3 regions of the Tardiphaga sp. 768_D3_N2_1 genome follow, and region 2 is predicted to be linked to each of the others. Evidence: predicted binding sites of a transcription regulator. Region 2 holds the regulator's gene; each other region holds the start of a gene.
The links. The regulator LexA, encoded in region 2, represses DNA repair genes until DNA is damaged. The targets are predictions, from matches to a motif close to TGTTCNNNNTGTGTTCNG.
Positions count from the first base shown of each region.

Region 1: recA (recombinase RecA) is a predicted target of LexA. The motif match lies at 1,752-1,769, and genes of this name have one in related genera.
Region 3: uvrA (excinuclease ABC subunit UvrA) is a predicted target of LexA. The motif match lies at 1,894-1,911, and genes of this name have one in related genera.

Region 1 covers NZ_CP197245.1:3,521,202-3,524,484, reverse strand. The annotation lists gene AB8A27_RS16615 (hypothetical protein) at 571-915, shown strand; gene AB8A27_RS16610 (hypothetical protein) at 1,434-1,658, opposite strand; gene recA (recombinase RecA) at 1,869-2,972, shown strand; gene AB8A27_RS16600 (ABC transporter ATP-binding protein) at 3,155-3,283, opposite strand, start outside.
Region 2 covers NZ_CP197245.1:1,994,193-1,997,475, reverse strand. The annotation lists gene AB8A27_RS09140 (YgiQ family radical SAM protein) at 1-740, opposite strand, end outside; gene lexA (transcriptional repressor LexA) at 1,081-1,797, shown strand; gene AB8A27_RS09130 (ComEC/Rec2 family competence protein) at 1,816-3,283, opposite strand, start outside.
Region 3 covers NZ_CP197245.1:2,095,027-2,098,309, forward strand. The annotation lists gene uvrA (excinuclease ABC subunit UvrA) at 1-1,810, opposite strand, end outside; gene AB8A27_RS09625 (outer membrane protein) at 2,107-2,871, opposite strand; gene AB8A27_RS09630 (outer membrane protein) at 3,118-3,283, opposite strand, start outside.

The DNA.
Region 1 (3,283 bases), 1.5 Mb from region 2:
GCGCATGCCAACACGGCAGACCATGTGGTCGATGCCGCGAGGAGCAAGGACTCCTTGGTTACTCGCCGGGCCACTCAGCGCGATAGTGATTTGGGCGGGCTGCAGTCCCGGCGATGAAATCCAGCCGTCGATATGGAGGGCGGTCTCGATCTGACGGAGCTGGCGCTCAAGGACGTCACGTTGCTGACCGGGGGATGCGCATTCCAGTTGCGCGCGAATGCGAGCTTTTCCGCGTTCAATCTCTCGTCGAATTCATGAGGGTCTAAGAACAGGCGCTTCATGACGCGCTCCTTTCCATGAGAGGAAGGCGGGGGCGCTAGCGGGCGTTCTCATCACAGATAGAAGCCAAGGACATCTCTGTGATGGTCGAAGTCTGCACCTGAAACCAGCAGGGAGCGAGTCAATTCTTAACGAATATGACCGGTAGCCAAATTTCGGTACTGGCCGAAATCGGCCACTCGCAGAGTCAGAGTAGGCCACTACCGATTTTGTTTAACCTCCGATGCTCAAAGCATTTCGCGCCCTTACAACGAGTTGAACGAAATCCCTTCGACGGCAGACCAAGGTGGGATGAAGCGCTTTCTGATATTCCCGGCTCTCTTTCCGCCCCTTGCGTTGGTCGTGTTCACGGCGCCCGATGGGTTCAAGAATCTTCTCGATTGGATGGTGATGGCATACGCGATCGCGGTTATCCCGGCCTTGCTGTTGGCTTGGGTCGATTGGGCGCTTTCCGCAAAGCCATTCCGAGTCATGGGAACGGCGGTCATAGCAGCACTAGCTGCAGTCTTGATTGTGCGCTTCTTGTCGGGAGGATCAGAAGAGTTATGGCCAGTCCTGATGGTTGGGCTTGTTGGAGGAGTTCCGGCCGCGGCATGTTCGTGGCTGTCAGATAAATCGCCTCTGGCGGTCAACTAGTGCAGTTGGCGCGAGTCCGAGATTTTAGCAGGATTTCGCGCGAAGCAGCCCGTGACATTTTCAAGTTAGGCCACTGAGGCCGGAAATAGGCCAGTACCGTATCTTGGGGACTTCGCTAATCGTTCGGCGGCGTCTGATATCTCCGTTTGTGCGGATATGCCGAGCTTGTTTAGCAAGCGCGCTCGCACATAGGACATTTGCTCGATCGATCCACCAAAGTAGCTCACCAACTCCTCATCGGTTTTGCCAGCCGCAAACCGCCTTAGGAGCTGCTTTTCGCGAGGGCTCAACAGTACATCTTTGTCCATGGCATAATGTGCCGTTCACGACACGGAATGCGGCCTTACTTTATGAATACGAGGGCCGTTACTATCGCGACGGGGATTAGCCCAACCGCGATGACGAACGCGCTATAGAGGTGATCTCTTGTCATGGCGCGCCCTCAGACGAGGGAGCGTTTATAGGCTTCTCTCAGGGAAAGTCCTGTGCACTTTGTGCCAAAAGCGAAATCGACGGCCTTACTTCTTTGGATTGAAGCGCCCACCCAGCGTTTTGATGCTTCCGGCCGAAGGTTGCGTCTTCGTGAACTCGGCTATGGCCTTGGCCAGCTCAGCATCCGACATCGGGTTGACGGGCTGATGCAACGAGCCGTCCCGAAAGCTACGCTCGATAGCAGCGTAGTGCTCAGACTCATCGACAAGAATGAGCTTTTTTATCCGGGCTAGGATCGCAGAGAAGGGCATGAGGGGATTGTGGCCGCTGTCTCCAAATTAGGCCACTGCTGTTTTCAAACTAGGCCACTGAGGCCGGAAACAGGCCAGTACCCAAATTTCAAAAAGAACATATTGCGAACATAGAACAGATGGGGTACATTGATTTCACCCCGAACAGCGCTGTCCTTTGGCGCCTGCCGTTTGTCCCTGTCGCGAATCCCTTCATAAGGAGCTAAATCAATGGCTACCAATCCGACTGCCCTGCGTATCGTTGAAGGATCCTCCATGGACAAGACCAAGGCCCTGTCGGCCGCGCTCTCCCAGATCGAGCGCCAGTTCGGCAAAGGCTCGGTGATGAAGCTGGGCAAGAACGACCGCTCCATGGATATCGAGGTGGTGTCGACGGGATCGCTCGGTCTCGATATTGCACTCGGCGTCGGTGGTCTGCCGAAGGGCCGCGTGATCGAGATTTACGGACCGGAATCTTCGGGCAAGACGACTTTGGCACTGCATTGCGTGGCTGAAGCCCAGAAGAAGGGCGGCATCTGCGCCTTCATCGATGCCGAACACGCGCTCGACCCGGTCTATGCCCGCAAGCTCGGCGTCAATGTCGATGAACTCCTGATCTCGCAGCCGGACCACGGTGAACAGGCGCTGGAAATCGCCGACACGCTGGTGCGCTCCGGCGCGGTGGACGTGCTGATTGTCGACTCCGTGGCGGCCTTGGTGCCGCGCGCCGAACTCGAAGGCGAGATGGGCGATGCGTTGCCCGGACTTCAAGCGCGGTTGATGAGCCAGGCGCTGCGCAAGCTGACCGCCTCGATCAACAAGTCCAATACGATGGTGATCTTCATCAACCAGATCCGCATGAAGATCGGTGTGATGTATGGATCGCCGGAAACCACCACCGGCGGCAATGCGTTGAAATTCTACGCCTCGGTCCGTCTCGACATCCGCCGCATCGGCGCGATCAAGGAGCGCGACGAAGTGGTCGGCAACTCGACCCGCGTCAAGGTTGTGAAGAACAAGCTGGCGCCGCCCTTCAAGCAGGTCGAGTTCGACATCATGTATGGCGAAGGCGTGTCCAAGATGGGCGAAATCCTCGATCTCGGCGTGAAAGCGGGAATCGTCGAGAAGTCCGGCGCCTGGTTCTCCTATGATAGCCAGCGCCTCGGTCAGGGCCGCGAGAATTCCAAGGCGTTCCTCAAGGCCAATCCGGACATGACCGCCAAGATCGAAGCTTCGATCCGGCAGAATTCCGGCCTGATCGCCGAACAGATTCTCGCCGGTCCCGTTGAGCGCGATGAAGACGGCGGTGACGGCGAGGAGCCGGCAGAAGATTAATCGGATCGGGTCCAGAGACGCACTGACGTTCATGCGCAGTGATTTTACTGGACCGATCTTGCAGCCGGGATTTTCGGCTGAATGATTTCGCGGTGGGTGCTGTGGGGGTCTGTTGCCGATACCCTGCAGTGCCTGCCGCGTTGTCGTTTCAGGCGCCTGATCCGAGTGCGCCCTGATCGCAACTATCGCCGCGCGGCAGGAACGGCCTCGGCCGGTGGGGCGATCAGTTTGTTGACTGCATGACAGGCAACGCCGTCGACGAGGTCCGGCACGACCTTCCGACACAGATCGAACACTTCCGGGCAGCGCGG
Region 2 (3,283 bases):
CCTTCATCGGCAGAATCGAGATCGTCCGCGGGCAGCTCGGTGTAATTCTCGGGCACACGACGAAACAGCGCGACGCCGCGGATATCATCGAGATCGCGCGGCGCTTCGCCATCGGCTAGCCGGTGCGCGACCTCGACGACGGCACGCTCGGCATTGCCATAGAGCAGCAGATCGGCCTTCGCGTCAGCAAGGATCGAGCGGCGGACTTTCTCTGACCAGTAATCATAATGCGCGATGCGGCGCAGCGACGCCTCGATACCGCCGAGCACGATCGGCACATCCTTGAACGCCTCGCGGCAGCGCTGCGCATAAACCACGGTGCAACGATCCGGCCGCTTGCCGCCCTCGCCGCCCGGCGTATAGGCGTCGTCGCTACGGATCCTGCGATCCGCCGTGTAGCGGTTCACCATCGAATCCATGTTGCCGCCGGTGACGCCGAAGAACACGCGCGGCTTGCCGAGCGTCTTGAACGGTTCCGCCGAATGCCAGTCCGGCTGCGAGATGATGCCGACGCGAAACCCCTGCGCTTCAAGCAGCCGGCCAATGATCGCCATGCCGAACGAGGGATGATCGACATAGGCATCGCCGGTGACCAGCACGATGTCGCAGGCGTCCCAGCCGAGCGCCGTCATCTCGGCGCGGCTCATGGGTAGGAATGGCGCCGCCTTGCGCGACTGCGCCATGGACGGAACCCGGGACATCAATGGCTTTTCGGCGACAGCGACAGCAGCGTTGTTCATGGCGTCACGCATAAGACTCCGGGCTTTCGAATTCAACGCCTGACACTGCTCATAGAGCAATGAACGCTCTCGCGGCGTTGCCGATGCCGGGTCGTCGATGACTTCGTCATGCCGCGGTCTCTCGCGTCAAACACCAAAGCTTTAGGGCGAAATTAGTCATTGCAGAACACATATGGAACAGATAGTGTTCGTTCATGATTTGTTTCGAGATTCTGCGGCTTAGTGTTTATGAGTGCCCGAACTCGTGAACTGCCCTCCGCCGCGCGCCTGCAAAAGGCGTCGGTCAAGAGGTCCCGAAACACACGCGGCGGCCGACACCGTCAACTGAGGATGGCTTCAGATGCTCACCCGCAAACAATACGAACTTCTGCGTTTCATCGACCAGCGCCTGAAGGAAGCCGGCGTACCGCCCTCCTTCGACGAGATGAAGGATGCACTCGACTTGCGCTCCAAGTCCGGCATTCATCGTCTGATCACGGCGCTTGAAGAGCGCGGTTTCATTCGCCGGCTGCCCAATCGCGCCCGTGCCATTGAAGTCATCAAGCTGCCCGAGCTCGGCGCCCCGGTCACCGGTGGCACCGGCCGCCGCGGCTTCACGCCCAGCGTCATCGAAGGCACGCTCGGCAAGGTGCGTCCGGCTGCCAGCATCGGCAGCAGCGACGATGATAACGGTCGCACCGTCGCCATCCCCGTGATGGGCCGGATCGCGGCAGGTACGCCGATCGAGGCGCTGCAGACCCGTAGCCACACCATCAGCATGCCCGCGGACATGCTCGGCTCCGGCGAACATTACGCGCTCGAAGTGCGCGGCGATTCCATGCAGGACGCCGGCATTCTCGACGGCGATACCGTGCTGATCCAGCGCAACGAAAGCGCCGACACCGGCGACATCGTGGTGGCCCTGATCGACGACGAGGAAGCCACGCTGAAGCGCTTCCGCCGCCGCGGTGCATCCATCGCGCTGGAGCCCGCCAACGACGCTTACGAAGTACGCATCCTGCCCCCCAACCGGGTGCGCATTCAGGGCAAGCTGATCGGCCTGTATCGCCGCTACTGAGATTTGCGCATCGGCGGACTACTGATCTTCGGGTTGAAGATCGGTTTCCGCCGGCGTCGCATCCACCGGCCGGTTTTGCGGCAGGCGACCGGTCTGTAGCGTGTCGGCCTGAGGCTCATCGGGAATGGCGCGCGACCACGGACGGTCCAGGCCAGGCGGTCGCACGGCATCGATCGCAAAGCCGTTCGCGGTTCGCTGCAGGCTCACCGCACCGTTTCGTTGCAGGCGATCCTGATCAATCACCAGCGCACGACAATCCTTTGGCGGTTGTCTCGTCGTGACGATCAGCACCGCCTTCTCGCAATCATCCGTGAACGCGTCAGGCTGTAAAGCCAGCGCCACCAGCGCGCCATCGGCAAGCGGCGTGATGCATCCGTCGCTGTCGCAGGACACGCTATGGCTGAGAGAGACATCGGTCGGCAGGCGTGCATCGGCATCGCCGGCAAGCCACTCCTTCACGAGAAACGTATCCTTGGCGCTGCGCATTACATGCAGGTGCCCGTCCCTGCCCCGTACCGCAACGCTGTGACCATCCCCCGAGATCAGCACATCCGGTTGTTTCACCAGGAGTGCCCAGACGATCGAGAGCGCGAGCACGCCAACGCCTGCAAGGCGCAAGGGTGTACGCAGCAGTCCGAGCACAATGATGCCGACACTGGCTGTGATCAGCGGTCCGGTACCGAAGGCCGGCATCCGGCCGATAGCGCCGGGCAAGGCTGCCACCCATTGGGTAACCACGATCATCCACTGGATGCCGACATCCATCAGCCGCCAGAACACGCCGTCAAAACCGAACGGCATCGCTACGAGACCGAGAATGCCCGCCGGCATGACAAGCGCCGAAACCACCGGCATCGCGAGGAGATTGGCAACGACGCCATAAGGCGTGACGCGATGGAAATGAAACGCGGCATAGGGCGTGGTGGCAAGGCCCGCGACCAGCGAGGCCAGCACGAGCATCGCAATCTCGCGTCCGCCCCACAGCGCCATGCGCGCAGTCGCGGAATGATCGGGCGAGGCAAACAGCGCGGGCATGCCGATCTGCACCAATGCAACGAGCCCCAGCGTCGCCGCGAATGACATTTGGAAACTCGGATGCACCAGCGCCTCCGGGGCCACGATCAGGACAACCATCGCCGCCACCGCCAGCGTGCGGAACGTCATCGCCCGGCGATCGACCATGACGGCAATCAGCACGACGGCCGTCATGAAAAAGGAACGCTGCGTGGCCACTTCCCCACCGGACAGCAGCAGATAGAACAGCGCTGCCAACAGTGCCGCCGCCGCCGCAACCTTCTTGATCGGGAATGTCACCGTCAGGACCGGGATCAGCGCCAGTAACGCGCGGATCGCGAAGAACACGACGCCGGCGACAACGGCCATGTGATAACCGGAGATCGACAGCACATGACCAAGGCCGGAGATGAACATCGCATCATTGACGTCAGCCGAAATCGCATCGCGGCGTCCGGTGAGCAGCGCCGTG
Region 3 (3,283 bases), 100 kb from region 2:
CGCCGGGGCCGACATCGACCACGTAATCGGCGGCAATCACTGCGTCCTCGTCATGTTCGACCACGATCACGGTATTGCCGAGGTCGCGCAGCCGCCGCAGCGTATCGAGCAATCTGGCATTGTCGCGCTGATGCAGGCCGATGGAGGGCTCATCGAGCACATAGAGCACGCCCGTCAGGCCCGAGCCGATCTGCGACGCCAGCCGAATGCGCTGGCTCTCGCCGCCGGACAGTGTGCCCGAGGAGCGCGCCAGCGTGAGATAGTTGAGGCCGACATCGAGCAGGAACGACAGCCGCTCGCGGATCTCCTTGAGGATGCGGACGGCGATCTCGTTCTGCTGCTTGTTGAGCAGATCCGGCACGGTCTCGAACCAGTCGCCAGCCTTGCGCACCGACATTTCCGAGATGTTGCCGATATGCTTGCCGCCGATCTTGACTGACAGCGCTTCGGGCTTCAGCCGATAACCCTCGCAGGCATCGCATGGCACGTCGGAGAAATACTTGCCGAGCTCTTCGCGCGCCCATTCGCTTTCGGTCTCGCGGAAGCGGCGGTCGATATTGGTGACGACACCCTCGAACGGCTTCTTGGTGTCATAGGAACGCACGCCGTCCTCATAGGAGAACTTGATCTCGTCATCGCCGGAGCCGTGCAGGATGGCGTTCTGCGTCTTCTTCGGCAGGTCCTTCCACTTGGTGTCGAGCGTGAACTTGTAGAACTTGCCGAGCGCCGTCAGCGTCTGCACGTAATAAGGCGACGACGACTTCGCCCATGGCGCGATGGCGCCCTTGCGCAGCGTCAGCTCCTTATCGGGAATGACGAGGTCGGCATCGATAGTCTGCTCGACGCCGAGGCCGCCGCATTTCGGACAGGCACCATAGGGGTTGTTGAACGAAAAGAGTCTGGGCTCGATTTCCGGAATGGTGAAACCGGAGACCGGGCAGGCGAACTTCTCGGAAAACAGAATGCGCTCTGCACCCGTCTTGTCGTGAATCTTCGCGACCTTCTTGTCGGATTTCTTCGTGCTGGCCTCTTCCGCGGGAGCGGCTGGCGCATCGGCATATTCGATGACCGCGAGGCCTTCGGCGAGCTTCAGTGCGGTCTCGAAACTTTCCGCGAGGCGCTGGCCGATATCCGGCCTGACAACGATGCGATCGACGACCACGTCGATGTCATGCGGAAACTTCTTGTCGAGTACGGGCGCTTCGGCGAGTTCATGGAAGGTGCCGTCGATCTTGACGCGCTGAAAACCCTTCTTGAGATATTCGGCCAGCTCCTTGCGATACTCGCCCTTGCGGCCGCGCACCACCGGCGCCAGCAGATACAGCCGCGTGCCTTCCGGCAGCGCCAGCACGCGGTCGACCATCATCGAGACGGTCTGGCTCTCGATCGGAAGACCCGTCGCCGGCGAATAGGGAATGCCGACGCGTGCCCAGAGCAGGCGCATGTAATCGTAGATCTCGGTGACGGTGCCGACGGTCGAACGCGGGTTCTTCGACGTGGTCTTCTGCTCGATGGAGATGGCCGGCGACAGGCCATCGATCTGGTCAACGTCCGGCTTCTGCATCATCTCGAGGAATTGCCGGGCGTAAGCCGACAGCGACTCCACATAGCGGCGCTGGCCTTCGGCATAGATCGTATCGAAGGCGAGTGACGATTTGCCGGAGCCGGACAGGCCGGTGAACACCACCAGCTTGTCGCGCGGGATGGTCAGATCGACATTCTTGAGATTGTGCTCGCGGGCGCCGCGAATGGTGATGCTGCGCATGTTCGCGGCGGCCTGCTGCCGCTTGGCCTTGATGATCTCGTCCATAACAGGCAATTCCCCAGCGCGAGCCGCGCTCATCCGGGCGCGCACCGCCGGCCGGGCCGGGATCAACGCCGATTGATTGTCATCGGAACATAGGAAGAACGAGAACGGATTTCCAGTGCTCCGCAGCAACGATCAACGGTTTGTTGGCGGAGGGGTTGCGAGGCAAGGCTGCAAATGACAAAGGCCGGGTGGGGCCGACCTTGTCGGTATCGCCATATATTCCTGCCGGACAACAAGAAGCCCGGCACGAGGCCGGGCTGAGTTGTTCTGGAGTCGACAGAGAGGATCGACAAGCCTCAGTACTTCGCGATAACGGGGCCGCCCCACTTGTAGTTGATGCGCGCGGTGACCACGTCGACGTCCTGGCTGATGCGGGTATTGTCGGTGACAACACCGGCAGCGTTGGTGAAGTCGAGCGTGCGGTTGCCCATGAACAGGTGGTCGTATTCGACGGCGAAGGTCCAGTTCGGTGTGAAACCATATTCCAAGCCGACGCCAACCGTGCCGCCCCAGCGCGTCTCCTTGCTGGAATTGATCACTGCGCCGGTCCCGGTGAAGTAATGCTCATACTTGTCGCTGGTGACAGCGGCGCCGCCCTTCACATAAAGCAGCGTGTTGTTCCAGGCATAGCCAATCTGGCCGGTGAACAGGCCGAAGGCCTCGATCTTCGACCGGTCGCCGATTCTGGTGCCGGTGCCAATCAGTGTGCTCGTCGTCGAACCGTGGAAATCTGCCCAGTTGCCCTGCGCTTCGAGGCCGAACACCCATGCGGCGCTCTGCCAGCGATAGCCGATCTGTCCGCCTGCCGTGCCGCCACTGGCGTCGTGACAGCCTTCTGGCGAGAACACCGGAGCGGCGAGCGTGCCGATATTGCTGTCCCAGCACTTGCGGCTCGTTCCCCAGCCACCGTTGCCGCCGATATAGAAGCCGGTCCAGTCATAGACCGCCGCAATGATCGGAGGAGCCTTCGTATAGGGCCGTGCTGCCAGATCGGCTGCGGAAGCTGACGAGGCTGCGCCGAGAACGGCAAGGGCGACGGATGCGAGCAGAAGCTTCTTCATTGCAAGACTCCCCCTTTGAATGTCTCAACTTTAACGCGGCTCAGGCGAGGTGGCTGTAGCTCGCTTGCAACAGGGGAAAACTAACGCGCTGGTTGCGCGAAAAGCCACGTACTGCAGTCAGGGGTAGTATTTAACCGTGGGAAATCAACAGGTTTGCCACCGAGGATCCGGGCGTCCAGCCAAACAGAAAGGCCGGCATTTTCGCCGGCCTTTCCATTGTCACGAGCCTGAAATCTGGCGCGAAGCTCAGTACCTCGCGACGACCGGGCCGCCCCAGTTGAAGTGATAGTTGATGCCGCCCTTGACGGTGTGGGTCGTCATGCCGAGATTGACGCCGGTCGCTGGAGCGAAGGCGCGCAGATAGTTTTCGTTGCCGTAGTCGGCATACATGTATTCGCCCTTGAGCGACCAG